DNA from 4 places in the Streptosporangium becharense genome. Region 2 is predicted to be linked to each of the others. Evidence: riboswitches for the same ligand, from Rfam matches in the RefSeq annotation. Region 2 holds a riboswitch; each other region holds the start of a gene.
What was found. Region 2 has a riboswitch for cobalamin ahead of F4562_RS28740 (ribonucleoside-diphosphate reductase subunit alpha). Riboswitches for the same ligand answer to the same signal wherever they lie in the genome.

Region 1 (7,728 bases), 5.7 Mb from region 2:
TCCAGGACACGGTCGACGCGATGATGTTCTCGTACGAGACCTACAACGAGGAGCTGTGCGTCGCCTTCGTCGGCGGGGTGTCCGAGGAGGATGTCGTCCGCCGTCTGGGCTCGGTGCCCGAGTTGTGCCCGCCGCTGGAGGCCAGCGAGCTGCGCCGGGCCGAGCAGGACTCCCGGATGGAGGTCCTGCGGGTGGGCAGCCCGCCCGGGGGCGGGGTCGTGCTCTTCCAGGCCGACGGCATCCTGCCGGTGCAGGACGGCGTCGGCCGGACGGTCACCTCCGGCGGCGGGGTGCTGGCCGGGGCGTTCCCGTTCGCCAGCCCATCGGTCGACATCTGGCGCGACGGCGTGGCCGTAGCCCGGCCCTCGGTGTACGAGCAGCTCACCGACACCAGCATGATGGAGCTGTGGATGTGCCGATTCGGTGACTGCGGCGCCCATCCCTCCACCGCGACGGAGCGTGCCCTGTCCCTGATGACGCTCCTGACCTCCACGTACATCACCGAAGAGTGGCTGTGGAGCGCGCCGATGCGCCTGGTTCCGGTAACGCTGCGCCGCGCGGACGAGGATGGGTAGAGTCGCACGACCATGAAAAAGCACACGATCGTCGCGATGTGGGAAGAGATACCCGACGACGCGGACGACCTCGCCCTGGTCCGCGGCGGGTTCCGGACCTACCTCTGCCTCTGCGGGAAGTCACTGCCCGACCGGGCCGGCGCCGAACAGCACGCCGCGGAGACCGGCCAGTGCACCACGTGCCTGGGCACCACCACCGAGGACATCGTGCCGGGCTACTCCCAGAAGTGCACGGCCTGCGCCGGGACCGGCCGGCGCGGGGCTCAGCTGACCTGGGAGCTCGCCTACGTCGAGGCCGAGATGACGATCACCGTCCAGGTCGTGCGCGATCTGATCTCCGGCTTCACCGGGCCGTTCCGCCTCTCCCAGGTCGCCGACCTGGTTCGCGACACCCTCCGGCTCCCGGTCGGCCGTCTCCCGGTCGGCCCGCGCGTGCGCGACGTCCTGCGCCAGCTGGAGGCGATGGGCGAGCTGGTGCTGGTCTCCGCCCCCGAGCAACTGCTGCGCGGCACCACGGTCGTGCTCTACAACGACCCCTACTGGGAGCACGTCCGAAACTGACGAACCGGCCCGCCGCCGTCAGGAGCATGGCGGCACAAGGGTCTCGGTGAGACGTCGGCCGGGCGTCCCGTCCGCAAAGCGACCGGCATCGAGCGACAAGTGATGCCGCCCGGACGGGACGTTCCGCCGGCGAAAAACCGCCTCAACTGAATCGTCACCAGGTCCGCCTTTGATCCTTCGTTGATCCGTAGCACGGACTACTGTGCCTCATATGCCGATCGCGCGCTTCTCCGTGGAGAACTACCGATGTTTCCCGAAGGCACAGGAGGTGGAACTCCGTCCGATCACGGTGGTGCTGGGAAAGAACAATTCCGGCAAAAGTGCACTTGTGCGCGCACCCCTGGTGCTGTCCACCGGCGTCCGCACGGACTCCCCACTCCCCTTCGATCTCGATCAGCTCGGCGACGCCGTTCCCGCGTTCCCCGATCTGATCTATGGCACACGCCCGCACGGTGCGGTACGGGTGCGGATGGACTTCGAGGGTGGGGGTGGACAGGCGGAATCTTACGGCTTGGACGCCACCGTTCAGAACGTCAGCGAATGGCAGACCCAGGTGGTCAGTGAACTTGCCCTGCGCGCCGGATCTGAAACTGTTCGGTATGAATGGCTCCACGACGAGGTGCCCTGGGCCGAGGAACGACCCTATGTGTTTAGAATGAACGGTCACGATGCCATAAGGCACAAATTTCGCTTTCAGGGGCTTCTACCAACAGTTGTCCCAATTTCACAAAAACGGCGGGGTGGTGATCTCTCCAGAGCCGCCGATCGGATCCGGGCCGAGTTCGATCGGATCCGGTATCTCGGCCCGTACCGGCAACGACCGGATCGGCTGTATCGGATTCCCTCCAGAGTGGCGGCCGAGGTCGGGGGAAGCGGCGAGGCGACCCTCGGCATTCTCGCGCATGACGTCGTACGGCAACAGGGCTCGCTGATCAAAAAGATCAACGGATACCTGCCCGACAACCTGCCGGGCTGGACTCTGGATGTGAGCGATCAGGGCGGGGGAATGCACTCCGTGGTGTTCCGTTCCACCATCGACGACACCCTGCAGATCAACCTCGGCGACGCGGGCACCGGGGTGGCGCAACTCCTGCCGATATTGGTACAGCGCGCCATGGACGCGGCGACTCCCCCCGCCCACCCGATCCTGGAGATCATCGAAGAACCGGAGCTTCACCTGCACCCGTCCGCACACGCGCTGGTCGCGGACCTCCTGCTCGACTCAGCCCGGGAGTCGAACGTCAGGTTCCTCGTCGAGACGCACAGCGAGACCTTTCTTCTCCGGCTCCGCCGCCGCGTGGCAGAAGGGAATGCCTCCCCCGACACCATAGCGATCTACTTCGTGGAGCACAGCGGAGGCGCAGCCCAAGCCCGACGGATCGGCATCGACTCCCTCGGGAATCTCGACTACTGGCCGCGCGGTGTCTTCTCCGAGGATTTCGAGGAGACGCGCAAACTGGCAGCCGCACAGAAAGAGCGGTTCACGCCCGATGCGCGTTGAACTGAGCGGCGAAGTCCTCTCGACCGATGCCCTCGCTGCGGATGTCCTGGAGTTCATGAGGCTCTTCACCCGGGGAGTCCACAACTGGGTCCTCGATCCGGAAGACATCGAGGAGGTCTCCACCTATCTCCATAGGCACGCCCCCATGCTGGCGCATGCCTACACGGAGTTCGCGATCAAGACCAGCGTGGTCAGTCAGGCATGGAGCGTCACCGACCAGCCGACGCTCTTCGTCTCTCGCGTGACGATCGAAGACGACCTGCACGACCTTCGCCAACCCGCCGTCCTGATCGTCGAGGACGCGGTTTCCGACAGGTGTTTCCTCCAAGGCATAGCACACGTTTTCGACGGTGACGACGTGATGGACGCCATTGTGGAACGCAGGTTGGAACTGCTGCACGGCGGCGGCAAGGATCGCGCCTGCGCACAGGCGCCTTCAGCACGGGAACGCTTCAGACGCACCTCTCGTGTCGCCCTCTTCCTAGACAGCGATCGCCTGACCCCCGGTGAGACCACCAAATGCCACAGACTGGCGGAGCGACTTGAGCCTCTGGGCATCGCCGTTCACATCCTGAACTTACGGGAAGCGGAGAACTACATTCCTAGCGAGGTCCTGCGTGGAGCACTACGACCCCGCGAGGCCTCACGGCTGCTGGACCAGCTGACTCAGCTCACTCCCGAACAGCGCGGTCACTTCGACATGAAACACGGATTTCCCAAAGCGAGGGAAGACGGCCTCCGCGTTCCCCCAGGACACCAGAATCTGTACGACGGGGTGCCGGACAGAGTGATCGATAAGCTACGGACGGGCTTCGGGACCAAGTTGACCGAGCTCCTCGAACGCGAAGCCGCGAGCGGAAAGCTCACGGCTGAACATTTCGAGGACCTCGGCAAAGGGGTGGTCGAGGAGCTGCATGCGATTCTCACCATGCTCAGAAAGATCATCTAGAGGTGGAAATGCCCGACGACAATGAAGAGATCACCGTACTACCGGAGATCTACCTCCTGGAGCAGATCCTCAACATGATCGCTGCCGGCGAGCTCCGGGTTCCGAAGTTCCAACGTCCCTTCGTCTGGCGACCAGAGCAGATGCTCAACCTCTTCGACAGCATAGAACGCGGTTATCCCATCGGGAGCCTGCTGATCTGGCAGACCAAACAGCAGCTCGCCAGTCTCGACGAGATCGGCGGGCTGAAGATCCCCCCGCATCGGCCGGGCAGTCAGGTCGCCTACATCCTCGATGGTCATCAGCGTCTGTCCACCCTCTTCGGAGGGTTGAAGCGCCCCTCAGACGCTCCTCGCTCCACGGAACAGCGCGACTGGATGTGGTGGATCTATCGAGTCCTGGGGGATGGCGACGACAGGTCCACCCGATACCGGCACTGGAAGTACGGGGATCGCGCTCCCCATACCTACCTGCCGATGGGCTCGATCCTCCGGACGATGGATTTCCTCGCCTACGCACGCGAGTTGTCACAGGCCAGGGTTCCGGGCGGCGACATCACTCCGTTCATCGACGAGGCCGAACAAGTCGCCCAGCGGATCAAGCAGTACAAGATGGCCGCGGTCCGCCTGGTCGGCGGTTCGCTGACCCATGCAGTGGAGGTGTTCTCGCGGGTCAACAGCAGCGGTCAGTCGATGACGCCGGATCAGATGGTGACCGCGCTGACCTACGCCACGACCGGCCCGGACAGCCTTGCCGACCGGATGGAGGCCATCCAGGAACGCATCGCGGTCTCGGGCTTCGGCGAGATACCCTCACTCACGATCTTCCGCGCCATCCTTGCGATCTCTGGAGAGGAGGACGTACAGGACACCCGTTGGGAGGCCCTGGCCAAGCGAGTGGAGGGTGGGCTGCTCTCCGCGGTGGAAGCCACCGACCTCGCCCTGGAACAGGCGGTTGACTTCCTCCGGTCCCATGCCGGGGTTCCGCTGGCACGCCTGGTCCCTTACAACCTGCAGATCATGCTGCTGGCCGCCTTCTTCCACTTCTGCCCAGAGCCCGACAAACGGCAACTCGTCTTGCTGAGGCGATGGTTCTGGACGACCTCGTGGTCCGGGCACTTCGCCGGAGCCAACACCACCCAGGTCAGGCAGTCACTCCAAGAGATCAAGGACTTCGCTGCGGGGAACGGCACCCTCCGCCTCGGCGACCAGCACGCCCGACCTTTTCCACAACGTTTCGATCTGCGTAGCGCGCGAGTACGGGCTTTCATCCTGTGGGAGCTCAAGGAGTTTCCCCATCGCGTCAACCCCGACGGGACTTCTCTCGATCCCAAGAATCTGCTGGCCACATCCCATACCGAGGCATACCGGCACGTTGTCAATAGGCGTGGCATAGAGGGAACGTCCAGTCCGGCCAATCGACTGGTGATGACGACACCCTCCCGGATCTCCGTGCGGCAGGCGTTGATCGATCTGGACCCTTTGACGGAGGAAGCTGTGACACGCACGCACGGCATTTCCCACGAGGCCCTGCGCCGGCTCCGGGAAGGGGACGACGCGGGATTCATCGAAGTCCGTCTGGCGGACCTGGCCGCCAGAGAGCGGGAGTTCATGGCCGAGCTGGGTGTCAAACACGCCGACGAGCTCCTGGGAGAGGCTGATATCGACACGGAGTGAACGGCCTCCGCCCCTCGGAGGGAGGCGGTGGCGCAACGATTGAACGCGCCGCCGTTCCTCACCGCCGACCGGCGGGCGGGGTTCACCCGTCCGCGCGCCCGCCAGGACGCGGCTTGCGCGTTTCCGCCCTTTCAGAACCCGGTAGTACAGGCAACGGGCTGCGCCTCCCGACCCGAGGCGTGCGGGACGGGCCGGCGACGCGTCGCGGCGGGGTGAAGGCGTACAGGTCCAGGATGTCGGGCGGCGCGGCGACACCCGGGCCGCCCGCCCGCACCCAGGCCGCGACGTCCTCCGTCGCCGCCGGATCGTTCACCAGCCCCAACCACACCGGGCGGCCACCGGCGGCCCGTCCCGCGGCCGAGGGCCGCACCACGACCACGTTGGCCCGTTCGCACACGCCCAGGCACTCCGAGACGCCCACCGGCATCCGCTCGCTGAGATACGCGACCTGCTCCGCGTGATCGACGCCGCGCACCTTGGACGTGCCGCAGCAGCAGTCACGGCACACGGTGACCCGGCACGGCACCGGATCGGTCGTCCCCATGGGCATACCGACGCTTCCTCCTCCCCGGGGAGATCCGCCCCGGCTTCGTCGAGGAGGCGACCGCGCGAGTCTCCTGGCTCTCGGGTCACCGCTCGCCCCGGCCTTCCCACCCGCGTGCGGGCAGTGGCGTCGTCGGGGTCCGCTCGCCGATCACAGTGGCGGGACCGCGCCGGATTCGCACCGGTTTCCTCGTTCCGCCGTCGCCTACCCGGCCATACTGACACAGCACTACAACTCCGACATAACGGCGACACGGAGTGGACAGGATCACCGCACCCCGGAACACCGGTGACCGCCCGCCGCGAACGGGACGACGCGCGCGGACGTACGGTGGATCACGAATACGCCGGTTTCCTACCGGATGGAGTTCCGGGAACCGCCCTGACCGGTCAGGGAGCCAGGCGGGTCAGGCCGTCGCGGACCCGGACCGTCGCCGGATGGTCGGGCCCGTACAGGCGGCCGAGATCGTCGAGCAGGCCGGCGAGCGTGCTCCGGGCGGACTCGACGTCACCCGTGCTCTTCTGCAGCTCACCGATCTGCCTGCGCAGTTCCAGGGTCCGCGGGTCGTCCGCCGAATACGCCCGCAACTCGTCGGCGAGCAGAGCGTGCATCAAGCGGAGCGCCAGGCCGCTGTCGCCGAGATGCACATGACAGGTGGCCTCCTGCATGCGGCACTGGAAGACCCGCTCATCGTCGGCGTGGTACCGCTTCGCCAGATCCACGGCGAGCCGGTGGAAGGCGGGGGCGGCGCGGCGGTGGTCTCCGGCCTTTCCCCGACCCGCTTGGCCAGCAGCGGCAGAACGAACTCGTCCAGCTCAGGCGGGACGTCGGGCCGGAACCGCCGCACCCGGGGCGGCGCGGTGTGGATCTGCTGCTCGTACACGCCGTACTCGGTGGGTCCCGTGAACAGCCTCCTCCCGGTGAGCAGTTCGTGCAGGACGCACCCGAGGGCGTAAAGGTCGCTCTGCGGCGCGAGCGTCCCGCCCCGGATCTGCTCAGGCGGCATGTAGGACGCGGTACCCATCATCTGACCGGTCCGGGTGAGCCGGGACAGCCGCTTGTCGTAGCTGCCCCAGACCTCCCCCATGCCTCCCTTGCCGAGGTGCACCTCGTCGAGTTCGTACCGTTCGAGGATGACCGTACGCTCAGCCACCGCGCCTCCGGGCGTCACAGAGAGAAGATCGACAAGGGGAATCCACTCGGGGGTGGAGGGTTCCATCGAGGAGACCGTCGAAGCCGGACCGCACCAGATCGTCGCCGATCCTCCTGATCTCGTGGACGGAGTCCTCGAAGGCCAGGAGCCGGCGGAAGGCGTCGCCGTACGCGCGTTGCTCGTCGATGGGCAGGCGCGGCAGCCGGGCACGACGAGGGTCCATCCGGGTGGAGGAGCCCAGGCGCGTGCTGGTCTCCCCGGTGACCCGAAGGCAGCCGGCGAGGAAGTGCGGGTCGAGCCGCTCGGGGTCCGTCCGGAACAGCAGGAGCTGTGGTCCGAGCGCGGCCCCGCCCTCCCGCATCACCCGGACGACCGTGTCGCCGCGGGGAACGAGCGGGGCGACGACATCACCCCGCTCGGTGACGATCAGCCCGGGTTCGTCCTCGGTGCGTCCGCTGGGAGCGCGGCCGAGCAACAGGTCCTTGGCCGTCAGGACGGGAAGGCCCCCCTCCTCGACGCTCATCCTGAGCGGCCCTTGATGGACGGTCACCACTCCGGCCCTGGCCAGTTCCCCGACGCTGGTCATCGGCAGGTCCCGCCGCCGTTCCAGAGGTGCCAGCCCGGGGATGTCCAGCCCCGCGAGAGCCGCCACCGCGCGGTTGCGCGCTTCGGTGAACGCCGACGGCCTCGACTGGCTCTGGCCGCTCACCCGGTGCACGGGGGTGAGCGCGACCTCCTCGTCGAGCAGGTCGATGATCCGCACGGTACGGGC
Region 2 (7,728 bases):
CATCGCGGTCGTGCACAACGGCATCATCGAGAACGCCGACGAGCTGCGCGTCAAGCTGGAGGCCGACGGCGCGGTCTTCGTGTCCGAGACCGACACCGAGGTGCTGTCCCACCTGATCGCCCGCACGGTCAAGGAGGCCGACTCCCTCGTGGAGGCGGTCCGGGTGGCGCTCAAGCGGGTCGTCGGCACCTACGGCGTCGCGGTGCTCGACGCCGAGCGTCCCGGCGAGGTGGTCGTCGCCCGCAACGGCAGCCCGATCGTGCTGGGCATCGGCGAGAAGGAGATGTTCGCCGCCTCCGACGTGGCCGCCCTGGTCCGCTACACCCGTCAGGTGGTCCACCTGGAGGACGGCGAGATCGCGGTGCTGAAGGCCGACGGGTTCAACACCTTCGCCAGCGACGCCCGGGAGACGGCCAAGGAGCCGCTGACCGTCGACTGGGAGGCCGGTCACTACGACACCGGCGGCTACGAGCACTACCTGCTCAAGGAGATCTCCGAGCAGCCCGAGACGCTGGCCAGGACGCTCCGCGGGCGCCTGGACGACCGCTTCCACATCGCCCACCTCGGCGGGCTCAACATGGACGCGCGGGAGACCCGCTCGTTCCGCCGGGTGAAGATCATCGGCTGCGGCTCCGCGTACTACTCGGGGCAGATCGGCGCCCAGCTCATCGAAGAGCTGGCGCGCATCCCGGCCGACGCGGAGCCGGCCAGCGAGTTCCGCTACCGCGGCCCGGTCGTGGAGGCCGACACCCTCTACGTGGCCATCAGCCAGTCGGGGGAGACCTACGACACCCTCGCCGCGGTCCAGGAGCTCAAGCGCAAGGGCGGCCGGGTGCTCGGCATCGTCAACACCGTGGGCAGCGCCATCGCCCGCGAGTGCGACGGCGGCGTCTACCTGCACGCCGGGCCCGAGGTCTCGGTGGCGAGCACGAAGGCGTTCACCTCGACCGCCGTGGCCTTCGCCCTGCTCGCGCTGCACCTGGGCCGGGTGCGCGACCTCTCGCCGGCCGACGGCCGCCGCATCTGCGAGGGCCTGCGCAGGCTGCCCGACCAGATCAAGGAGATCCTCGCGCTGGAGCCGCAGATCAAGGAGCTGGCGGAGAAGTACGCCGAGGTGCCGAGCATGATGTTCGTCGGCCGGGTCCGGGGCTACCCGGTGGCCCGAGAAGGCGCGCAGAAGCTCAAGGAGATCTCCTACGTCCACGCCGAGGCGTACCCGGCCAGCGAGCTCAAGCACGGGCCGCTGGCGCTGATCGGCCCGGGGATGCCCACGGTGGCGATCGTCCCCGACGACGAGCTGCTCGACAAGAACCTCACCACGCTGGGCGAGATCCGTGCCCGGGGCGGGCGGGTGCTCATGGTCGGGCACCGCGCCGCCGACCCCAAGCTGGCCGACGACTGCGTCGTGGTGCCGCGCAACGAGATCGAGCTGGACCCGATCCTGCTGACGATCCCGCTCCAGCTCTTCGCCTACCACGCGGCCGTGGCGCTGGGCCGGGACGTCGACAAGCCCCGCAACCTGGCCAAGAGCGTCACGGTGGAGTAGATCCACCCACTCCGCATCTCCTCGGTGCGGCCCCCTCGGTAAGGGCTCGGCGATAACGGCCCCGGGCGTGTGACATGAGGTGACACGCGGGTAGCCCGAGATGTACGGGGTGCCGGGGGGGAGGGGCGCTCATGCGCCGCAGGGGGTTTCTGGCGCTGGTCACCGGGGTGGTGGCCGCCGCGGGCTGCGGCCCGGCCGGCGGTCCGGCCGGCACGGCGGTCGACCGGCTGTCCGTCGTCGCGCCCGCCGTCCGCGGGCAGGGCTGGGAGGCGATGCCGCGCACCCTGGCCGGGGTCCTGACCCGGTGCCGCCTGGCCAGGGCCGTCGAGATCGTCGACCACCCGGCCGGGGCGGGCTCCGCCGTCCTGGACCGGCTGGGTTCCCCCGGCGGCCCCTTCACGGGCGAGGGCAGGGTGCTCGTCGCCGGGATGTCACTGGTGGCGGGTGCGGAGATCGCCGGCACCGCCCCCCTGGTCGGCGCCACCACCCCGCTCGCCCGCCTCGTGGGCGACTGGGCCGCCCTGGTCGTCCCGGACGGCTCCCGGCTGCGTTCCTTCGACGACTTCGCCGCCGGCGTCCGCCGGGACCCGGCGGGGCTGGCGGTCGGCGGCCGGCTGGAGGGCGGCTCGGACCACGTGCTCTACGGCATGATCGGCAAGTGCCTGGGGGCCGACGCCCGGCTGCTCGACTACGCCGGGTACCTCACCGCGGCGGACGCCGCCGAGGCGCTTCACCTCGGCCGGGTGGCCGCGCTCCTGGGGCCGGCCCGGTCGTTCCGGTCCGGGATCGCCGCCGGCCGGCTGCGTCCCCTGGTGGTCTCCTCGGGGGAGCGCGTCGACGGGATCGACGCGCCGACGCTCATGGAGCTGGACGTCCGGCTGGAGTACAGCGACTGGTGCGGCCTGCTCGGCCCGGCGCGCATGGCGGAGGCGGACCTGGACGCGGCGGTCGCCCTGTGTGACAGGATCGACGCGGCCCCCGACTGGCGGGCCCGGTGCGCGGCCAACGGCTGGAGCCGGGTCTATCTCAGCGGCGACGACTTCCGCCAGTGGTTGTCCACCGAGACGGCGCGCACCCGCGAGGTGCTGCATGACCTCGGACTGTTGAAGTCTTCCGACACAACTTGTTGGGGTAGTTGCGTCCGACGCCACTAGATGTAGGATCCTGCTCGTTGCTGGTTCGCCCCGGGAGGGGCGACGAGAGAGGGAACCCGGTGAGATTCCGGGGCTGCCCCGCAGCGGTGAACGGGAACGAAAGCCGTCATTGAGCACTGGGTGCGTCATGCCCGGGAAGCGACGGCCGGTAGGCGTGTGCACGGTGCCCGTGAGTCCGAAGACCTGCCGGTGACGTAAGTGTCCAGGGCCTCGTGGGAGGGCCCGCGGACGAGGCGGTCCGGCGTGCCCGGAATCGCTCGTATCCGCGTGCCCGTCCTCCGGGAGCCGCACGGGGAATTCGAACGAGCGAGGGGCAGGACGTGACGCACACCGTGGTCGACGCCGCAGGGGAGACCGCCGGAACGGGCGGGCAGGACGCCGCCGGGCGGGACGCCGGGACGGGAATCCGGGGCACGCGGACCGGTGGGACCGGTGGGGCGTCGGAGGCCGACCGCAGACTGGCCATCGACGAGGCCGCGGCCCGGGTCATCACCGACCCGGAGAACTCCAGGGTCGCCGCCGGGTTGCTGGCCGGGCTGATCGCCGACGAGGCCGCCGGGCACGGCGTCTTGAGCTTCTCCGACTCCGTCGCCGCCACCCACGCGGCCGGACTGGTCGCCGACCGGCTGGCGGAGTTCGTGGCCGTCAACGCCGCGGCGCTGGACGCGCTGGTCGACACCGGGGCCGACGACCGGTTCGAGTACTTCGGGCTGCGCACGGTCTACGACCGCTACCTGCTGCGCCACCCGGAGACCCGCAGGGTCCTGGAACGCCCGCAGCACTTCTTCCTGCGGGTCGCCTGCGGCCTCTCGGAGACGGTCTCCGAGGCCGCCGAGCTCTACCGGCTCATGGCGACGCTGTCCTACCTGCCCAGCTCGCCCACCCTGTTCAACTCCGGCGCGCGCCGGCCCCAGCTGTCGTCCTGCTTCCTGCTCGACTCCCCGCGCGACGAGCTGGAGGCCGTCTACGAGCGCTACGGTCAGGTCGCCCGCCTGTCGAAGTACGCCGGGGGCATCGGCATCTCCTGGAGCCGGGTCCGCTCCCGGGGGTCGCTGATCCGGGGCACCAACGGCCACTCCAACGGCATCGTGCCGTGGCTGCGCACGCTCGACGCCAGCGTCGCCGCGGTCAACCAGGGCGGCCGCCGCAAGGGTGCGGCCTGCGTCTACCTGGAGACGTGGCACGCCGACATCGAGGAGTTCCTGGAGCTGCGCGACAACACCGGCGAGGACGCGCGCCGCACGCACAACCTGAACCTGGCGAACTGGATCCCGGACGAGTTCATGCGCCGGGTCGAGGCCGACGGCACCTGGTCGCTGTTCGACCCCAAGGACGTCCCGCACCTGGTCGACCTGTACGGCGCCGCCTTCGACGAGGCGTACCGCGCCGCCGAGGCCGAGGGACGGTTCGTCAGGCGGATCCCGGCCCGCACCTTGTACGGCCGGATGATGCGCACCCTCGCCCAGACCGGCAACGGCTGGATGACTTTCAAGGACGCCGCGAACCGGACCTCCAACCAGACCGCGCGTCCCGGGAACGTCATCCACCTGTCGAACCTCTGCACCGAGATCCTGGAGGTCACCAGCGACGCGGAGACCGCCGTCTGCAACCTGGGCTCGGTCAACCTCGCCGCCCACCTGGACGCCTCCGGCGGCGACCTCGACTGGACGCGGCTGCGCGCCACCGTCCGCACCGCGGTGCGCTTCCTGGATCGCACCATCGACCTGGGCTTCTACCCGACCTCCGAGGCCGAGGCGGCCAACCGGCGCTGGCGTCCGATCGGGCTCGGCGTGATGGGCCTGGCCGACGTGCTGTTCGCGCTGCGCCTGCCGTTCGACGCCCTCGAGGCGATGGCGCTGTCCACCCGGATCTCCGAGGAGATCGCGCTCGCCGCGTACGCCACCTCCGCGGACCTGGCCGTCGAGCGGGGCCGCCACCCCTCCTACGACGACACCAGGGCCGCCGCCGGGGTGCTGCACCCCGACCACTACGGGGCGGGGACCTCCGCGGAGTGGACCACGCTGCGCGAGCGGATCGCGGTGACCGGCCTGCGCAACTCGCTGATGGTCGCGATCGCCCCCACGGCCACCATCGCCTCCATCGCGGGCTGCTACGAGTGCATCGAGCCCCAGGTCTCCAACGTCTTCAAGCGCGAGACGCTCTCCGGGGAGTTCCTCCAGGTCAACCGATACCTGGTCCGGGATCTTTCGGCGCGCGGGCTGTGGACCCCGCAGATCCGCGACGCGATCAAGGCCGCCGACGGGTCCGTCCAGGACATCCCGCAGATTCCCGCGGACCTGAGGCTGCTCTACCGGACCGCCTGGGAGCTGCCGCAGAAGGCGCTGATCGACCTGGCCGCCGCGCGCGCACCGTACATCGACCAGTCGCAGTCGCTGAACCTCTTCATGGCCACCCCGACCATCGGCAAGCTCTCCTCGATGTACGCCTACGCCTGGAAGTCGGGCCTGAAGACCACGTACTACCTGCGCTCACGCCCGGCCACCCGGATCGCCCAGGCCACCGTGGCGTCCTCCGCGGCGTCCCCCGTGCGGCCCGCGGCGCCCGGCGGGCCCGTGCCCGACCCGGAGGCCGTCGCCTGCTCGCTGGAGAACCCCGAGTACTGCGACGCCTGCCAGTAGACGCCCCTCATCCCCTTCCGAAAGGCACCGCCCGATGCTGCTCGACCCCGGCATGGATCTCACCCTGCGGCCGATGCGCTACCCGGAGTTCTACGAACGCTTCCGGGCCGCGATCCGCAACACCTGGACCGTGGAGGAGGTGGACCTCGCCTCCGACCTGGCGGACCTGGCGAAGATGACGGCCGAGGAACGCCACCTGATCAACCGGCTCGTCGCGTTCTTCGCCACCGGCGACTCGATCGTGGCCAACAACCTGGTCCTCAACCTCTACCAGCACGTCAACGCACCCGAGGCGCGCCTGTATCTCAGCAGGCAGCTCTTCGAGGAGGCCGTGCACGTCCAGTTCTACCTGACCCTGCTCGACACCTACCTGCCCGACCCGGACGAGCGGGCCAAGGCGTTCGCCGCGGTCGAGCACATCCCCTCGATCCGCGACAAGGCGGAGTTCTGCTTCCGGTGGATCGACTCGCTGGGCGGGCTGACCCGGCTGGAGACCCGCGAGGACCGGCGGGCGTTCCTGCTCAACCTGATCTGCTTCGCGGCGTGCATCGAGGGTTTGTTCTTCTACGGTGCCTTCGCCTATGTTTACTGGTTCCGCTCCCGGGGCCTGCTCAGCGGCCTGGCCACGGGGACGAACTGGGTGTTCCGCGACGAGTCCCTGCACATGGAGTTCGCCTTCGGGGTCGTCGACACCGTGCGGGCCGAGGAGCCCGGCCTGTTCGACGACGAGCTCGCCGAGCAGGTCACCCGGATGCTGGAGGAGGCGGTGGCGGCCGAGCTGGCCTTCGCCGAGGACCTGTGCCGCGACGGCCTGCTCGGCATGAGCGCCGAGCGGATGCGCGAGTATCTGGAGTACGTCGCCGACCGGCGGCTGGCCCGGCTCGGGATGCCCGTCCGGTACGGCACGGCCAATCCGTTCGCGTTCATGGAGTTGCAGGACGTGCAGGAGCTGGCGAACTTCTTCGAGAGGAGGGTTTCCGCCTACCAGGTGGCGGTTGAGGGGAATGTCACTTTTGATGAGACTTTCTGATTTGTTGGCGATCTAGGGGGGAACCCTGTCCGGCGCAATGATCTTTCAGGAGGAAAGCACGAGGGGGACGCCGTCAGTGTCGGAATGGATCCTCATGATCGCTTCCGTGTTCGCAGCAGTGGTGGCCGTCGAGGCGGTGCGCCGGATTCTCCAGTCGCGGCTGATCGGGGAGAAATGGGTTCTCGCCGGTCCGCTGGTCCGCCGTTGCACCTGGCCGGGGTTCGCCGCGGCCGCGGTGGCCACGGCCTACACGGTCTACGAACCGGGCATGGCCGACAGGTCCGTCAGCGGGACGATCCAGCGGGTCCTCAGCCTGCTGATGATCGGGTGCGTCACCTGGCTGGTCATCCAGGCGGCCTACGCGGTCACCGACGTCGTCCTGGAACGGCTGATCAGCGTCGAGGGGGAGCGCAACCGCAAGGCCCGGCGGATCCGCACCCAGATCACCCTGGTCCGCCGGGTCGCCTCGGCGGTCATCATCGTGGTGGCACTGGGCGCGATGCTCTTCACCTTCCCCCAGGTGCGGGCGCTCGGCGCCGGGCTGCTGGCCTCGGCCGGGATCGCCGGCGTCGTGGTCGGCATCGCCGCCCAGGCGACCCTGGGCAACATGCTCGCCGGCCTGCAGCTCGCCTTCAGTGACGCGCTCCGCCTGGACGACGTCGTCGTGGTGAAGGGCGAGTGGGGCCGCATCGAGGAGCTGAGCCTGACCTACGTGGTGCTGCGGCTGTGGGACGAGCGCCGGCTGATCCTGCCGGTCTCCCACTTCACGGCCAACCCGTTCGAGAACTGGACCCGGCACAGCAGCCGGGTGATCGGCCACGTCTACTTCCGGGTCGACTGGTCGGTGCCGGTGGAGGAGCTGCGCGCCGAGCTCTATCAGGCCCTGCGCGCGCACCCGCTGTGGGACCAGAAGGACTGGACCCTCCAGGTCACCGACACCCTGCCCAGCGGGTTGCTGGAGCTGCGCGCGCTGATGAGCGCCGCCGACTCCGCCAGCGCCTGGGACCTCAAGTGCGACATCCGCGAGCACATGGTGACGTTCATCCGGGAGAAGTACCCCGAGTCGCTGCCCCGCTTCCGGGTGGACGCCGAGCCGTCGTCCCCGGCCGTGCCCGGTCTGTTCGCCGGGCCGGACGGCGTCCCGGGGCCGGGGCACCGGGACGGCACGCCGGACCTCTCCTGAGCGAGGGCCGCGCGGGCCTTCGCTCAGGAGCCGCAGTCGCAGTCGCAGCAGTTGCAGCACTCGCAGCAGTCGTCCAGGAGGCAGCGGTTCTTGCACGAGCTGTTCCGCTTGCGGCTCCATCGGGGCCGCCACAGACCGCAGGTGAGCAGGGTCCCGACCCCGGCGGCGGTCTTGCG
Region 3 (7,728 bases), 960 kb from region 2:
CGTTGCCGATCGCCACCACGGAGCCCGCCAGCCGGTCGCGCCACAGCTCCAGTGCCGCGGCGCTGCGGGTGGTGCCCAGCCGCTCGGCGAGCTCCGGCACCCGGGGGTCGCCGAGGGTGCACAGCACCTCGTTGCCGGCGGGCAGCCGGCGGCGGGTCACCCCCGAGGCGACCATCTGGGCGTCGCAGAGCACCGGCGCGCCGGCGCGCAGGGCCGCGCGGGCCGAGGCCACGACCCCCGGGGACCAGGCGAGGTCGGTCACCAGGTCGACCATGCCGCAGGCGTGGATCATGCGGACCGCGACCCGGGCGACGTCGGCGGGCAGGCCGCCCAGGTCGGCCTCGGCGCGGATGGTGGCGAACGAACGGCGGTAGATCTCCGCGCCGTCGCGGACGTAGTCGATCACAGGTCCCCTCTGGCGGCCGCCAGCGCGGCCGCGGTCTCCTCGATGCCGGCACAGGTCAGGCCGGTGCCGTCCAGCTCCACGCGGTAGCCGTCGCCGGTGGCGACCACGTCCGCGACCCGTCCTCTGGGCCGGCCGCAGCGTCTGCCGCAGCCCGCCCAGTGCACGGGGAGCGTACCGGTGCCCGGCGCGCCGCCCGCGACCGCCCCACCGGCTCGGGCGACGACGAGGGCGGCGTCGGCGCGGACGTCGGCCAGCGACTTGGCGCAGCCGGGACGGCCGGCGCAGGCCGTCACCCCGATCCACGGCGAGGCGGGGTCGGCGACCAGCCCGGCGGCGGTGAGGCGGGCGGCGGTGGCGGCGACCTCGTCCGGCGGCAGGCCGGGCAGGACGGCGCCGCGCCACGGCGTGAGCCGGATCTCACCGCCCACGGCGGCGTCCGCGAGCGCCTCGGCCTGCGCGGCGGTCAGCCGTCCCAGCGGCACCGCGACCCCGAGCGCGACGCGGGTGCCGTCCCGGCTCGGGAAGACCCCGACGGGCCCGAGAGTCACCGGCTCGGCCCTCACCGGCCCGATCTCCGGACCGGTGCCGGTCCCCGGTTCGCTGCCGGTCCCCACCGGCCCGCCCCCCGGACCGCTGCCGGTCCCCGGCCCGGGCCCGGCGGTCCCGTACCGGGACGGGCCGTCGTCCGCCGCGGAGGACGCGGGAACCCCGGCACGCGGTACGAGGGCCGCCCGCACCCGGGCGGTGACCCGGGCGGCGCCGTCCCGGAGCTCGGAGATCCGCCAGGCGGTGACGCCCTGGGCCGCCTGCTCGGCGAGGAAGGCGTCGGCGGCGGCCAGCAGGGCCGTCACGGCCTCGCCCAGCGGGACGCGTATGCCGGTGTCCACCCCCGCGACCAGCAGCGCGGCCTCGTCCACGCCGGTCGGCAGGACGGCGGCGTCGGCGCCGAGCCCGGCCACGTCCCCGCGTCCGTCGTCGAGGGCGAACATGAACCGGCCGGGCAGGGCGGCCAGGGCGGGACGGGCGCACAGCCGCCGGTCGAGCTCGTCCACCAGGGGCGTCACGTCGGCGACCCCGGCTCCGTCCAGGCCGCTCAGCGGGGAGGCGAGGACGTTGCGCACGCGCTCGTGGGTGGCGGACGGCAGCAGGCCGGCGGCGGCCATCCGGGTGGCGAAACCGTTCCCGGCGCCGTCTGAGGTGCCATCTGAGGGGCCGTCCGAGGGGCCGAGGCCGCGGACCTGGACGTTCGCCCGCGAGGTCAGCTCGATGACGCCGCTCCCGTACGAGGAGGCGGCCTCGGCGAGTTCGCGCAGGCAGAAGGGGGTCAGCCGCCCGCCGGGCACCCGGACGCGCGCCAGGCCGCCGTCGGCGGCGGCGTGCGTCTGAAGGGCTCCGGGGCAGGCATCGAGTCGCGATCGTCCGGGAAAGTCGGCAATGGCCACGGACAGGATGTTAATGCCAGTTTCTTGCAATGAGCCGGACTGCCGTAGTGTCATCGGTGGCGACGGCAAAGGGAGGAAGCCGGTGCGAGTCCGGCGCGGTCCCGCCACTGTAACCGGGGAGCGAACCCCACCCGGGCCACTGTCCGACGGTCGGACGGGAAGGCCGGGGTGAGCACCGATCCGGCAGCCAGGAGACTCCAGCCGTCGTGGCCGACGACGACCCGGGGCGAGGACCCCGAGTGAGGAAGCTCCGTGCGCTTTTCGCCCTTCCCCCGCCACACCGTGGCATCGCTGAGCCGTACCGTCCCGTCCTCCCTGGAGCGTGGCGCGTGATCCTCCTGCTCTCCACCTCCGACACCGACCTGCTGAGCGCCCGCGCGAGCGGCGCGGATTACCGGCTGGGCAACCCCGCCCGGCTCACCGCCGACGACCTCCCGGCGCTGGTCGAGGGCACCGACCTGGTCGTGGTCCGCCTGCTGGGCGGGCGCCGCGCCTGGGAGGAGGGCCTGGACGCGCTGCTCGCCGGGCCCCGGCCCGTCGTCGTCCTCGGCGGCGAGCAGGCGCCGGACGCCGAGCTGATGGAACTGTCCACGGTGCCCGGCGGCGTCTGCGCCGAGGCGCACGCCTACCTCGCCCACGGCGGGGCGGCCAACCTGACCGAACTCCACCGGTTCCTGTCCGACACGCTGCTGCTCACCGGCCACGGGTTCGCCCCGCCCGCCCCCACCCCCACCTGGGGTGTGCTGGAGCGTCAGGCCCGCCGCGAGGACGGGCCGGTCGTCGGGGTGCTCTACTACCGAGCCCACCACGTGGCGGGCAACACCGCCTTCGTCGAGGCGCTCTGCTCGGCGATCGAAGACTCGGGCGGCCGGGCGCTGCCCCTGTACTGCGCGTCCCTGCGCGCCGCCGACCCCGGCCTGCTGGAGGCTCTGCGCACGGTCGACGCCCTGGTGGTGACCGTGCTCGCCGCGGGCGGCACCCGCCCGGCGACCGCGTCCGCCGGGGGCGACGACGAGGCGTGGGACGTCGGCGCCCTCGCCGAGCTGGACGTGCCCGTCCTGCAGGGGCTCTGCCTGACCGGCAGCCGCTCGCAGTGGGAGGAGAACGACGACGGCCTGTCCCCGCTGGACGCCGCCACCCAGGTCGCGATCCCCGAGTTCGACGGACGCATCATCACCGTGCCGTTCTCGTTCAAGGAGATCGACGAGGACGGGCTGACCGTCTACGTCGCCGACCCCGAGCGGGCCGCCCGCGTGGCGGGCATCGCCGTGCGGCACGCCGCGCTGCGGCACGTCCCGCCCGCCGAGCGGCGGCTGGTGCTGATGCTGTCGGCCTACCCCACCAAGCACGCCCGCATCGGCAACGCCGTCGGCCTGGACACCCCGGCGAGCCTCGTGCGGCTGCTGGCCGCGCTCCGGGAGCACGGCTACGACATCGGCGCCGAGGGCGAGCTGCCCGGGGTGGCCGAGCAGGACGGCGACGCGCTGGTCCACGCCCTGATCGCCGCGGGCGGGCAGGACCAGGACTGGCTGACCGAGGAGCAGCTCGCCGCCAACCCGGTCCGCATCGGCGCGGGCCGCTACGCCGAGTGGTACGGCACGCTCCCCGGCGACCTGCGTGCCCGGATCGAGGAGCACTGGGGCCCGCCGCCCGGTGAGCTGTTCGTCGACCGCTCGCGCGACCCGGAGGGCGAGATCGTGCTGGCCGCGCTGCGCGCCGGCAACGTCGTCGTCATGGTGCAGCCGCCCCGCGGATTCGGCGAGAACCCCATCGCGATCTACCACGACCCCGACCTGCCGCCCAGCCACCACTACCTGGCGGCCTACCGCTGGCTGTCCGACGGTTTCGGCGCTCACGCCGTGGTCCACGTGGGCAAGCACGGCAACCTGGAGTGGCTGCCCGGCAAGTCCGCCGGCCTGTCGGCCTCCTGCGGGCCCGACGCCGCCCTCGGCGACCTGCCGCTGATCTACCCGTTCCTGGTCAACGACCCCGGCGAGGGCACCCAGGCCAAGCGCCGTGCCCACGCGACCCTGGTCGACCACCTCGTCCCGCCGATGGCCCGCGCCGACACCTACGGCGACATGGCCCGGCTGGAGCAGCTCCTCGACGAGCACGCCTCCATCGCCGCGATGGACCCGGCCAAGCTGCCCGCGATCCGCGCGCAGATCTGGACGCTCATCCAGGCCGCCCGGCTCGACCACGATCTGGGCATCGAGGACCGCCCGCACGACGCCGAGTTCGACGACTTCCTGCTGCACGTCGACGGCTGGCTGTGCGAGGTCAAGGACGTCCAGATCCGCGACGGCCTGCACGTGCTGGGCGTCGCCCCCGAGGGTGCCGCGCGGGTCGACCTGGTGCTGGCGATGCTGCGCGCGCGGCAGGTGTGGGCCGGCAGCCAGGCGCTGCCCGGCCTGCGCGAGGCCCTGGGCCTGGCCGAGGACGGCACCGCCGCCCGGATCGGCGTCGACGAGGCCGAGGCGCTGGCCCGTGCCCTGGTCGAGGGCATGGAGGCCCGGGGCTGGGACGCCGCCGCCGTCCCCGAGGTGACCGCCGCCGTCCTGGCCCCCGCCGAGGCGGGCGTGGCGCCTTCCGCCGGGACCGGCGCGGAGACCCCCGCCGTCGCGTCCCTCCCCGGCGGGGCGGGCCCGGAGCGGATCGGCCAGGTGGAGCGGATCCTGCGCTTCGCCGCCGACGAGGTCGTGCCCCGGCTGGCGCGCACCACCGACGAGATCGACGCGATCCTGCACGCCCTCGACGGTGGGTACGTCCCGGCCGGGCCGAGCGGGTCACCGCTGCGCGGCCTGATCAACGTGCTCCCCACCGGGCGGAACTTCTACTCGGTCGACCCCAAGGCCGTGCCGAGCAGGCTGGCGTGGGAGACGGGCCAGGCGATGGCCGAATCGCTGCTGGAGCGCTACCGGGCCGACACCGGCGACTGGCCGCGCTCGGTCGGGCTGTCGGTGTGGGGCACCAGCGCCATGCGCACCGCCGGGGACGACGTGGCCGAGGTGCTGGCGCTGCTCGGCGTGCGTCCGGTCTGGGACGAGGCCTCGCGCCGTGTCACCGGCCTGGAGCCGATCCCGGCCGGGGAGCTCGGCCGCCCGAGGGTGGACGTGACCGTCAGGATCAGCGGTTTCTTCCGCGACGCGTTCCCACACGTCGTCGCGTTGCTGGACGACGCCGTGCGGCTCGCGGCCGGGCTGGAGGAACCCGGGGAGGTCAACTACGTCCGCGCTCACGTGCTCGCCGACCGGGCGGTCCACGGCGACGAGCGCCGGGCCACCATGCGGATCTTCGGCTCGCGGCCGGGCGCCTACGGGGCCGGGCTGCTGCCGCTGATCGACAGCCGCAACTGGCGCGACGACGCCGACCTCGCCGAGGTGTACGCGGTCTGGGGCGGGTTCGCCTACGGCCGGGGCGTCGACGGGGTCCCGGCGCGCGAGGACATGGAGAGCGCCTACCGGCGGATCGCGGTGGCGGCCAAGAACGTCGACACCCGCGAACACGACATCGCCGACTCCGACGACTACTTCCAGTACCACGGCGGCATGATCGCCACCGTCCGGGCGCTCACCGGCAAGGCCCCGGCCGCCTACATCGGTGACAGCACCCGGCCGGACGCGGTCCGGACCCGCACGCTCTCCGAGGAGACGTCCCGGATCTTCCGCGCCCGGGTGGTCAACCCCCGCTGGCTGGCCGCCATGCGCAGGCACGGCTACAAGGGCGCCTTCGAGCTGGCCGCGACCGTCGACTACCTGTTCGGCTACGACGCCACCACCGGCGTGGTCGCCGACTGGATGTACGACAAGCTGGCCGCGACCTACGTGCTCGACCCGGAGAACCAGGAGTTCATGGCCCGCTCGAACCCCTGGGCCCTGCACGGCATCGCCGAGCGGCTGCTGGAGGCGGCCAACCGGGGCATGTGGGAGCACCCCGATCCGGACGTGCTGCGGGGCGTGCAGGAGGTCTACCTGAAGTCCGAGGGAGACCTGGAGGACGGCGGCGCCTGACCCCGCCGCGGTGGGTGCCCGGCCGCGCGGCCCGGCACCCACCGCGGCCGGCGGTCTCCGCGCGCAGTGTCCCCACGCAGTGTCCCGGAGTGCCCGGCTCCGGGGCCGGGCGGGTCAGACGGTCAGCGGCACAGGATGGATCTCGTCGGCCGGGTGGCCGGCGCGCTGGTGGACACGCCGCACGGCGTCCGCGTCGGGGGCGTCCGACAGGCAGTAGACGACGCCGTCGGCGGGGTCGGCCCACGCGTGTTCGAACGTCACGCCCTCTTCGTGCTGGATCGCGACGTCCGCCTCGTGGGCCTCGCGCAGTTGCTGGTCGGTGATGCCCACCATGCCATGGTGAACGTCCATGAACCTGGCCATGGCTTCCCTCCTGACGTGTGGCCTCCGGCTGCTGCGCTCGAGACAGGGCGAGACGGGGAACCGGCTCGCACGCCGGATAACTCTCTCAGGCTAAACGGATACACATTGACAAACACCCAATTAACCCCCAAATGCCCCATTGGGGGAGGGTGAATGCGAGGTGCCGTGCCCGGCTGCCGCACCCTGCGCGTCCGCCGGCCGTCACCGGGCCACGCGGGCCGGCAGCGGGCAGTCGCCGCACCAGCCGCCGCCGGGCAGGCGGTAGTAGAGACAGCAACTGCGCCGCAGGAAACGGGGTCGTCCGGGAGCGGGCTCGGTCAGCTCGCCGGTTCCGCGCAGCACCCCCAGCCGCAGCAGCTCGCGGGTGAGCCGGAACGCCCGCGCCGCCGCCCCGGGCCGCTGCGCCGCGATCGTCTGGAGCGTCCCGGCCAGCGCGGACGCCGCGTTCCCCCACAGCAGGCCCGGGGCGACCCTTGTCGTCTCCCGTACGGCGTGCGCGAGCGGTTCCAGCAGGTCGCCGACCACGTCGCGGTAGAGCGGGCCGGCCGCCAGGGCGGCGTCGGCGACCTCCCACCCGGCCGGGCGGGGGATCAGCAGGGGGAGCGGCCCGGTGGGGGCGGGGCGCCACAGGACGCGCGCCGGGTCGAGGTCGACGAGCACCCCGGCGGCGGCGGCGCCGACGGCCGGTGACCAGAACCGGGCCGCGAGCCCTTGGAACAGGATGGAGGCGGCGATCCTCCGCTCATCCGTGCCGAGCCGCCGCGCGACACCGGAGACCATGCCGTCCAGGATCTCCGGGTCGGCGTGGAGCACCGCCAGCGGGCGCCACCCCGCCGCCTCCGGGTCCGCCGCCTCCGGGTCCGCCGGGCCGGTCGCGACGGCGAAGTACGGGTTGACGGCCGAGACGGCGCGCAACGCCCCGGTGACCACACGGGGCTCCGCCGGACGCAGCCCCGGCGGGTCGTACGGCATGCCGGGCCTCGTTCCGTAGTCGTTCCACCGGAGATCTGAGCACGCTACCGGAAGTCCCGGCACGGACGGCGACCGACGGTCGCGGGCCTCAGGCGGTCTCGGAGCGTCCCAGGCGCCAGTAGCCCATGAAGGCCACCGAGGAGCGGGGGACCCCCGCCTCCTGCACCAGGTGGCGGCGGAGCAGCTTGACCATGCCCGCCTCGCCGGCCAGCCAGGCGTACAGCCCGGCGCCGCCGGAGCCCTCCGGGACCTCCCAGAGGATCTCCGCGTCCACGTCGACGTCCTCCAGTGCGGCGGCCCCCGCGGGGGCGGACGGCCCGCCGTCGCCGGGCACGCCGACCCGGCCGAGGGCGGCGCGGACCGCCGGGACGAGCAGGTCGCCGTGACCGCCTCCCCCGCGGGGCAGCCAGGTGACCCGCACGCCGGGCCGGACGGCGAGGGGCAGCGCGTCGGCGGCCTCGGGGACCTCCAGCAGCACGGTCGCCGGGACGTCTCCGGAGAGGGACTCGGCGATGGCCGCGATCGCGGGGACCGC
Region 4 (7,728 bases), 5.7 Mb from region 2:
GGCGTAGTCGACGAAGCCCGTCCCGGTGAACCCGGCGTGCCTGGTGTCCACGGTGCCCTGGGAGATGGTGGCGTTCTCCGCCTCGTACCGGGTCGGTGCCGCGGCGGCGGGTGACGTCACCGGAAGGCTGAGCAGTAACCCGGCCACGAGCGCACCGGCCAGCGAGCGCGCTCGGATGGAAGGTCTCATCGGTTCTCCTGCTGTTGTCTCGGGGGGAAGAGGGCGAGGAGATCTAGTTAGGAAGGGTTCCTAACTATGAGAGATGGGACCATCGAGACGTTCCCCGGTCAAGTACCGGGATCGCGCCGCCGGGCCGGCGCGATCCCGTGACGTGGATCCGGCGGCCGTTTCCCCGGCCGCGCTCCGCCGCGGAGCCGTCAGGCCCCGTCGGGGCGGAGCCGGGGCTCCTCGTGCGGGGGGCCCTTGAGCTCATGGAAGCCCGGGGTGCCGGCCACCAGCAGTGTCCCGTCCCACAGGCGGCCCGCCCGCTCCCCGGTGGGGATCCTGGAGAGGACGGGGCCGAAGAACACGACACGCTCGTCATCGGCGCCGGTGACGGCGACCACCGGGGTGCCGACGTGTCCGCCGGTGTCCCCGCCGATCAGGCGCATGCCCTCGGCGTGCGAGGCGCGCACCGCCTCGTCGTAGGCCGTCGACGTCCCGGCCTCGGCCAGTTCCCGCGGGAGCCCCGCGGCGGCCAGCGCGTCGTGCAGGGAACCGATCCAGTCCTGCTCGTCGCGGTCGTCCCCGCGGGTCCACAGGGCGGTGTAGAACCTGCCGAGCGCCTGCTGACCGTGCTCCCGGAGCACGGCGGCGCAGACGCGCACGGGCACCCACAGGTAACCCTCGGGGTCGCCTTCGGGATCGTCGTCCCGGCCCTCGTTGAGCACCGACAGGCTCATCACGTGCCAGCGCACCTCGACCGGCCGGACCTTCTCCACCTCCAGCAGCCAACGGGAGGTGATCCAGGTGTAGGGGCAGGACGGGTCGAACCAGAAGTCCGCGATCATCCTGTCCGCCGCCCCGCTCGTCGCTCTGCCCACTGTCTCGATGCTCCTTCGATCGCCGTGCCCGCGCCGGGCCCGGCCCCGGACTCGAAGCCCGGCCCGGAGCCGGACTCAACCCCGGCGCCGGACTCAACCCCGGAGCCTGATCCGGCCCCGAAGCCCCGCCCGGCCCGGACCTGTGCCCTGTCCGTCGTGCCCGGACTCCGGCCGTCGTACCCGCGCCCGGTTCCCCGTCACCGTACGGCGTGCGCGTCCTTTGCCGTCACCAGCGCTCGTGACGGACCACCGCGTCCAGCGGGACGCGCCGGCGCCACCCGTGCCGCTCCAGATCGGGCACCGCCTCCACATGGGTGACCGGCCCCAGGCACAGCCAGGCCACCGGGCGGATGCCGGAGGGGATGCCGAGCAGGCTCCGGACGAACGGCTCGCGGTAGAACGAGACCCAGCCGACTCCCAGGTTCTCCGCGGTGGCCGCCAGCCACAGGTTCTGGACGGCCAGGCAGACCGAGTACAGGCCGGCGTCGGCGATGGCGTGCCGGCCCAGCACCGCGGGACCTCCCCGGGCGGCGTCGTAGGTGACGACCACCGAGAGGCTGGACTCCAGCACGCCGTCGACCTTGATCCGGGCGAACCGCTCCGCCGCGCTCCCGGTGAGGGACGCCGCGAAACGGGTCCGCTCCTCCTGGACGTGGCGGTGGAACGCGCGGCGGGTGCCGAGGTCCCGGACGAGGATGAAGTCCCAGGGCTGGGACAGTCCGACACTGGGTGCCGCGTGCGCGGCCTCCAGCACGCGTTCGAGGACGTCGCCGGGGACGGGCTCACCGGTGAACTGCGACCGCACGTCACGGCGGCGGTGGATGACCTGGTAGATGTCGGGCTGGATGTCGGTGCTCACAGGGCAGGCTCCCGCTGCGTCATGCCACCCGGGCGGTGGCAGATGGAGCGAGGCCGGTCTTCGGACTCTCGGATCAACGCCTGCACCGTCCGCCTTCCCAGCCCGAAAGGCCAGTGGCCGCACGTGAGTGCATGGACGGCGGCTCCCCGATCACCGCGGCGGGCCCGTGCCGGAATCGCACCGGCTTCCCGATTCTCCTCCCCACGGGGAGGCACCTCGCGTCAGTTCGTGCCGGACGCGACTCTAGCGCAGCCGGGTGCGGGTCTCACCGGCCGGGACCGGCGTTCCGGCGTCCCGGCGTCCCGGCGTCCCGGCGTCCACCCGGGGACGCCCCGGGGTGACCCGGGGATGACCGCCCGGTGTCGCCTCCCCGCCCGGCGGCCGGACGTCCGGCCAGGTCGGAGTGGCCCTGCTCCGCCCTCACGCGGTCCCCGGTGCGCGGCGCGGGGCGTGTTAACGGAAGAAGAACTTCGTAATAAAAACGATTGACCGACCTCTTGTCCGCTTTGTGAGCACGCTGCTACATTCCCAGTCAATCGTTTGACCTACCGAGGGGGAACACCGGGGATGGCTGTCACGATCGACCTGGCGGGGCGTACGGCGCTCGTCACCGGGGCCGCGGGAGGGCTCGGGCTCGCATGTGCCCGCGCGCTGGCCGACGCCGGTGCCGATCTCGTCGTCTCCGACCTGGAGGGACCGCGGCTGACCGAGGCCGCGACCGCCCTGGGGGCACGCGACCGGGCCGCCGACCTCACCGACCCCGAGCAGGCGGTGGCCCTGGCCGAGGAGATCGGCCGCATCGACATCCTGGTGAACTGCGCCGGCGTCATGCGCACCACGCCCCTGCTGGAGGTGACCCCGCAGGAGTGGCGCCGGATCATCGACGTCAACCTCAACGGCTCCTTCTGGATCACCCAGGCGGTCGGCCGCCGCATGGTCGAGCAGGGCGGCGGATCGATCGTGACCCTCGCCTCCGTCGCGGCCAGGTCCGGGCGGCCCAACGCCGCGCACTACTCGGCGACCAAGACCGCGCTGCTGTCGCTGACGAAGTCGGCCGCCGAGGCGCTCGCCCCGGTACGGGTCAACGCGGTCTGCCCGGGGATCTTCCTCACCCCCATGTGGGAGGAGATCATCGCCGACCGCGACGCCCGCTTCGGCCCGGACGCCGGGGCGAACTACCTCCAGGAGGTCAGCGGACGCTCCCCGCTCCGGCGTCCCGGCCGCGCCGAGGAACTCGCCGCCGCCGTCCTCTTCCTCGCCAGCGACCTCGCCTCGTTCATCACCGGCCAGGCGCTGAACGTCGACGGCGGACTGGAGATGAACTGACCGTGCAGACCTTCAAGCTGCTCCCCGCCCTCTTCGGCGACGCCGGGATGGCCGGGATCTTCTCCGCCGAGAGCACCGTGCTCTCCTGGCTGCGGGTCGAGGCCGCCCTCGCCCTGGCCCAGGCCGAGGCCGGAGTGATCGACGAGAGCGACGCCGAGGCCATCGCCGCCGCGTGCGTGCCCGCCACCATCGACCTCGACCGCCTGTGGCGGGAGGCCGTGAACGTGGGCTACCCCATCCTCCCGCTGGTGCGGATGATCGCCGCCGCGTTGCCCGAGGGGCCCAACGGCCGCGTCCACTACGGCGCGACCACGCAGGACATCATGGACAGCGGCCTGTCCCTGCAGATGAGGGAGGCGCTGGAGCGCCTGGTCGTCCTGCTGGAGTCCTTCGGCGACGCCCTCGCCCGCCTGGTCGAGGAGCACGCGGGCACCGTGGTGGCCGCGCGCACCCACGCCCAGCAGGCCGTCCCCACCACGTTCGGCGCGAAGCTGGCCGTGCTGCTGGCCGAGGTCACCCGCCAGCGGCGGCGGCTGCGCGACGCGCTGCGGCACGTCCCGGCCGTCTCCCTCTTCGGCGCCGGAGGAACCTCCGCCGCCATGGGCGAGCAGGCCGCGGTGGTCAGGAAGGGCGTCGCCACCCGGCTCGGGCTCGTCCAGACGGACGTGCCCTGGCACGTGGCCAGGGACGGGATCGCCGAGTTCGGCGTCGCCTGCGCGAGCGTCGCGGCGACCGCCGCCAGGTTCGCCCGGGAGGTCGTCGACCTGTCCAGGACCGAGGTCGGCGAGGTCCGCGAGGCCGGCGGCCACCACCGCGGGGCGTCCTCCACGATGCCGCAGAAGGCCAACCCGATCGGCTGCGAGGCGATCATCGGCATGTCCGGCACGGCGGGCGCCCTCAGCTCGGCGGTGTTCCGGGCGATGGAGGCCGGCCACGAGCGGGCCGCGGGCGAGTGGCAGGTGGAGTGGTACGTGGTGCCGCAGCTCGCCGAACTCGCCGCCGGTGCCCTGGTCACCGCCGCCGAGGTCGCCGTGGGACTCCAGGTCTTCCCCGAGGCGATGCGCGGCAACCTCGACGCCGAGGGCGGGCTGATCATGGCGGAGGCGTACATGATGCGCCTGGCCCCCGCGCTGGGCCGCGAGCAGGCGCACGACCTCGTCTACCAGGCCGCCCACCGGGCGCGGGCGGACCGCCGCGCGCTCGCCGACACCCTGCGGGAGGTGGCCGGGCCCGACGACCTCGCGAGCCTCGGGCCGCTCCCGCTTCCCCCCGAGTCCTACATCGGCGACGCCGAGACGATCTGTGCCGTCGCGCTCGCGGCGTGGCGGACGGAGGAGAACGACAATGAGTGAGCGACGGCTCGCGGACCTGCTGGCCATGTGGCGCATCCGCGCCTTCGAGGAGAAGGTGCGCCAGCTGCGCCTTGAGGGGCCGATCGTCGGCTCGGTCCACCTGTGCATCGGGCAGGAGGCCATCCCGGTCGGCGCCTGCGACGCCCTGGAGCCCGAGGACGCGCTGTTCGCGACCTACCGGGGCCACGGCTGGGCGCTCGCCCGCGGCGTGCCCGCCGAGCCGCTCTTCGCCGAACTGCTGGGCCGCGCCACCGGCGTCAACGGCGGCCGGGGCGGCTCGGCCTACTTCACCGCCGCCGAGTACGGCTTCCACGGCGAGAACTCCATCGTGGGCGCCGGTGCCCCGATCGCGTGCGGCGCGGCGCTCGCCGGTCGCCACGACGGCTCCAACCGGGTGGCGGTGACCGTCTTCGGTGACGGCGCGATGAACCAGGGTGCGGTCCACGAGGCGATGAACTTCGCCGCGGCCTTCGACCTGCCGGTGGTCTTCGTCTGCGAGAACAACCGCTACTCGGAGCTGACCCCGATCGCCGACATGGTCCGGGGCGGGCGGCTGGCCGACCGGGCCGCCGCCTACGGCATGCCCGGCTACCGCATCGACGGCAACGACGCCGAGTCGGTCCGCTTCCACGTGCGCGACGCGGTGGAGGTCGCCCGCGAGGGCGGCGGCCCGACCCTGCTGGAGTGCATGACGGAACGCATCGTCGGCCACTACATCGGCGACGCCGAGGCCTACCGGCAGCCCGGCGAGATGGAGCGGATCCTGCGCCGGGAGCCGATCGCGCGGCTGCGCGAGGGGCTGCTCGCCGACGGCGTCCCGGCCGCCGAGATCGACGCGGTGGAGACCCGGGCCAGGACCGAGACCGAGGCCGCCGCCGCGGCCGCGCTGGCCGCCCCGCTCGCCGACCCCGCGACCGTCATGGAGCACCTGTATGCCTGAGACCACCCGCAAGCTGTCGTACGGTGAGGCCGTCAACGCGGCGCTGCACCGGCTGATGGAGGAACTGCCGGAGACCCTGGTCTACGGCGAGGACGTGGGCGTGCCCGGCGGCGTCTTCGGCGTCACCCGGGGCCTGCGCAAGCAGTACGGCGAGCGCGTGTTCGACACCCCGATCAGCGAGTCGGCGATCCTCGGCAGCGCCGTGGGTGCCGCCATGATGGGCCGCCGCCCGATCGTCGAGATCATGTGGGCCGACTTCTCACTCGTCGCGCTCGACCAGATCGTGAACCAGGCGGCCAACGTCCGCTACGTCTCCGGCGGCCGGCTCACCGCGCCGCTGACGATCCGCACCCAGCAGGGCAACGGGCCGGGTGCGTGCGCGCAGCACTCCCAGTGCCTGGAGGCGCTCTTCCTGCACGTCCCCGGGCTGCGGGTGTGCATGCCGTCCACCCCGCAGGACGCCCACGACCTGCTGGTCGCGGCGGTGCACAGCGACGACCCGGTCCTGGTGGTCGAGAACAGGACGCTCTACTTCGGGGCCAAACAGGAGGTGACCGTCGGCGGCCCGGTGCCGCCGGCGGGCGGCTCGCGGCTCCGTCACGAGGGCTCCGACGCCACCGTGGTCACCTGGGGTGCGATGACCTGGCGGGCGGTGGAGGCCGCCCGGACCCTGGCCGGGGAGGGCATCGGGGTCGAGGTGATCGAGACGCCCTGGCTCAACCCGTTCGACACCGGCGCGGTCGTCGGGAGCGTCCGCCGCACCGGCAGGCTGGCGGTGGTCCACGAGGCCAACGTCACCGGCGGCTTCGGCGCCGAGGTCGTCGCCCGGGTGGCCGGGGCGGGGGTGCCGTTGCAGGCGCCGCCGATCCGGATCGGCACGCCGGACGTCCGGATGCCCGCCGCGCCGATCCTGGCGCAGGCGCTCGTCCCGGACGCCCATCGCATCGCGGGGGAGGTGCGAACGCTCGTCCGCGGCGGCGCGCGCTAGCGGTCCCGCGGACGGGCAGCGTATGGATCACCATTTTTTAGTCAATCGTTTGATCATGTGTGACCAGGAGAAACAATGAAGAAGGCAATCTTCGCGATGGCTGCCCTCGCAGTCGGCGCGACCGCCTGCGCGAGCTCCACCGGCTCCGCCGGCACCGACGGCGCCGCGCAGGAGAGCGGGAAGAAGCAGTACACGATCGGTGTCTCCAACCTCGGGCTGAGCTTCCCCTTCCCCGCCGCCATCGGCAAGGGCATCAAGGACGAGGCCGCCAAGCTCGGCGTCACGATCGTCGAGCTGGACGCGCAGGGCAAGGCCGACAAGCAGAGCAACGACGTCCAGGACCTGATGGCCCAGCAGCCGGACGGCGTGCTGATCCTGCCGGTCGACTCCGGCGTCGCGCAGGGCCTGGCCGACAAGCTCAAGGCCGCGGGCATCCCCACCGTCGCGGTGGCCTCCCAGGTCGGAGACCCCAAGACCCGCCAGCTCAAGGACGTCTACCCCGGGCTGGTCGCCCTGGTCACCCAGGACGAGTACGCCGCCGGCGGCAAGGCCGGCGAGATCGCCGCCCAGGTCCTGCCCGGCGGCGGCAAGATCGCCATCGTGGAGGGTGCGGCCGGCTTCGCCGAGGTCGTCAACCGCTGGCAGGAGTTCCCCAAGTCGGCCGAGGCCAAGGGGGCGAAGTTCGAGGTCGTGGCCAGGCAGCCCGGCGACTGGGTGCAGGACAAGGCCCAGTCGGCCTGCCAGAACATGCTGGCGTCCAACCCCGGAGTGGAGCTGTTCTACGCCCAGTCCGACGACATGTCGGTCGGCTGCGCCAAGGCCGTCAAGGCCGCCGGCTCCAAGGCCAAGGTCATCGGCATCGGGGGCAGCAAGCTCGGCATCGACGCGATCAACGCGGGCGACGTGGCCGGCACGGTCTGCTTCAAGCCCGAGGACCTCGGCAAGCTCGCCCTCACCACCCTCTACAAGCACCTGACCGGCGAGCAGAAGCAGGACGCCGCCTTTGTGACCTACGACACCCCGTCGATCACGAAGGAGAACGTCACCGAGTGCACCCCGCAATGGTGACCACCCCGCTGCTCTCCCTGGAAGGCGTCGGCAAGTCGTTCCCCAACGGCACCGTCGCCCTCCGGGGTGCGCGGTTGAACGTGCTGCCCGGCAGCGTGCACGGCCTGGTGGGCGCCAACGGCGCCGGGAAGTCCACGATGATCAAGGTCATC

Region 1: it holds a riboswitch for cobalamin, as region 2 does, so the genes downstream of both, F4562_RS03735 ((2Fe-2S) ferredoxin domain-containing protein) here and F4562_RS28740 (ribonucleoside-diphosphate reductase subunit alpha) in region 2, are expected to answer to the same signal.
Region 3: it holds a riboswitch for cobalamin, as region 2 does, so the genes downstream of both, cobN (cobaltochelatase subunit CobN) here and F4562_RS28740 (ribonucleoside-diphosphate reductase subunit alpha) in region 2, are expected to answer to the same signal.
Region 4: it holds a riboswitch for cobalamin, as region 2 does, so the genes downstream of both, bluB (5,6-dimethylbenzimidazole synthase) here and F4562_RS28740 (ribonucleoside-diphosphate reductase subunit alpha) in region 2, are expected to answer to the same signal.

The regions. Positions count from the first base shown of each region.
Region 1 covers NZ_JACHMP010000001.1:849,194-856,921, forward strand. The annotation lists gene F4562_RS03710 (ankyrin repeat domain-containing protein) at 1-575, shown strand, start outside; gene F4562_RS03715 (hypothetical protein) at 588-1,136, shown strand; gene F4562_RS03720 (AAA family ATPase) at 1,348-2,637, shown strand; gene F4562_RS03725 (hypothetical protein) at 2,627-3,586, shown strand; gene F4562_RS03730 (DUF262 domain-containing protein) at 3,595-5,259, shown strand; gene F4562_RS03735 ((2Fe-2S) ferredoxin domain-containing protein) at 5,342-5,809, opposite strand; cobalamin riboswitch at 5,850-6,051, opposite strand; gene F4562_RS03740 (hypothetical protein) at 6,193-6,414, opposite strand; gene F4562_RS03745 (protein kinase domain-containing protein) at 6,414-6,956, opposite strand; gene F4562_RS03750 (hypothetical protein) at 6,949-7,719, opposite strand.
Region 2 covers NZ_JACHMP010000001.1:6,591,131-6,598,858, forward strand. The annotation lists gene glmS (glutamine--fructose-6-phosphate transaminase (isomerizing)) at 1-1,546, shown strand, start outside; gene F4562_RS28735 (tripartite tricarboxylate transporter substrate-binding protein) at 1,678-2,700, shown strand; cobalamin riboswitch at 2,705-2,905, shown strand; gene F4562_RS28740 (ribonucleoside-diphosphate reductase subunit alpha) at 3,021-5,339, shown strand; gene F4562_RS28745 (ribonucleotide-diphosphate reductase subunit beta) at 5,374-6,369, shown strand; gene F4562_RS28750 (mechanosensitive ion channel family protein) at 6,476-7,552, shown strand; gene F4562_RS28755 (DUF5685 family protein) at 7,576-7,728, opposite strand, start outside.
Region 3 covers NZ_JACHMP010000001.1:7,553,357-7,561,084, forward strand. The annotation lists gene F4562_RS32595 (precorrin-8X methylmutase) at 1-406, opposite strand, end outside; gene cobG (precorrin-3B synthase) at 403-1,848, opposite strand; cobalamin riboswitch at 1,895-2,068, shown strand; gene cobN (cobaltochelatase subunit CobN) at 2,178-5,858, shown strand; gene F4562_RS32610 (SCO4226 family nickel-binding protein) at 5,973-6,221, opposite strand; gene F4562_RS32615 ((2Fe-2S)-binding protein) at 6,423-7,193, opposite strand; gene F4562_RS32620 (siderophore-interacting protein) at 7,282-7,728, opposite strand, start outside.
Region 4 covers NZ_JACHMP010000001.1:880,262-887,989, reverse strand. The annotation lists gene F4562_RS03895 (PQQ-dependent sugar dehydrogenase) at 1-189, opposite strand, end outside; gene F4562_RS03890 (mycothiol-dependent nitroreductase Rv2466c family protein) at 378-1,010, opposite strand; gene bluB (5,6-dimethylbenzimidazole synthase) at 1,270-1,902, opposite strand; cobalamin riboswitch at 1,937-2,136, opposite strand; gene F4562_RS03880 (SDR family NAD(P)-dependent oxidoreductase) at 2,470-3,228, shown strand; gene F4562_RS03875 (class-II fumarase/aspartase family protein) at 3,231-4,580, shown strand; gene F4562_RS03870 (thiamine pyrophosphate-dependent dehydrogenase E1 component subunit alpha) at 4,573-5,520, shown strand; gene F4562_RS03865 (alpha-ketoacid dehydrogenase subunit beta) at 5,513-6,508, shown strand; gene F4562_RS03860 (sugar ABC transporter substrate-binding protein) at 6,584-7,576, shown strand; gene F4562_RS03855 (sugar ABC transporter ATP-binding protein) at 7,558-7,728, shown strand, end outside.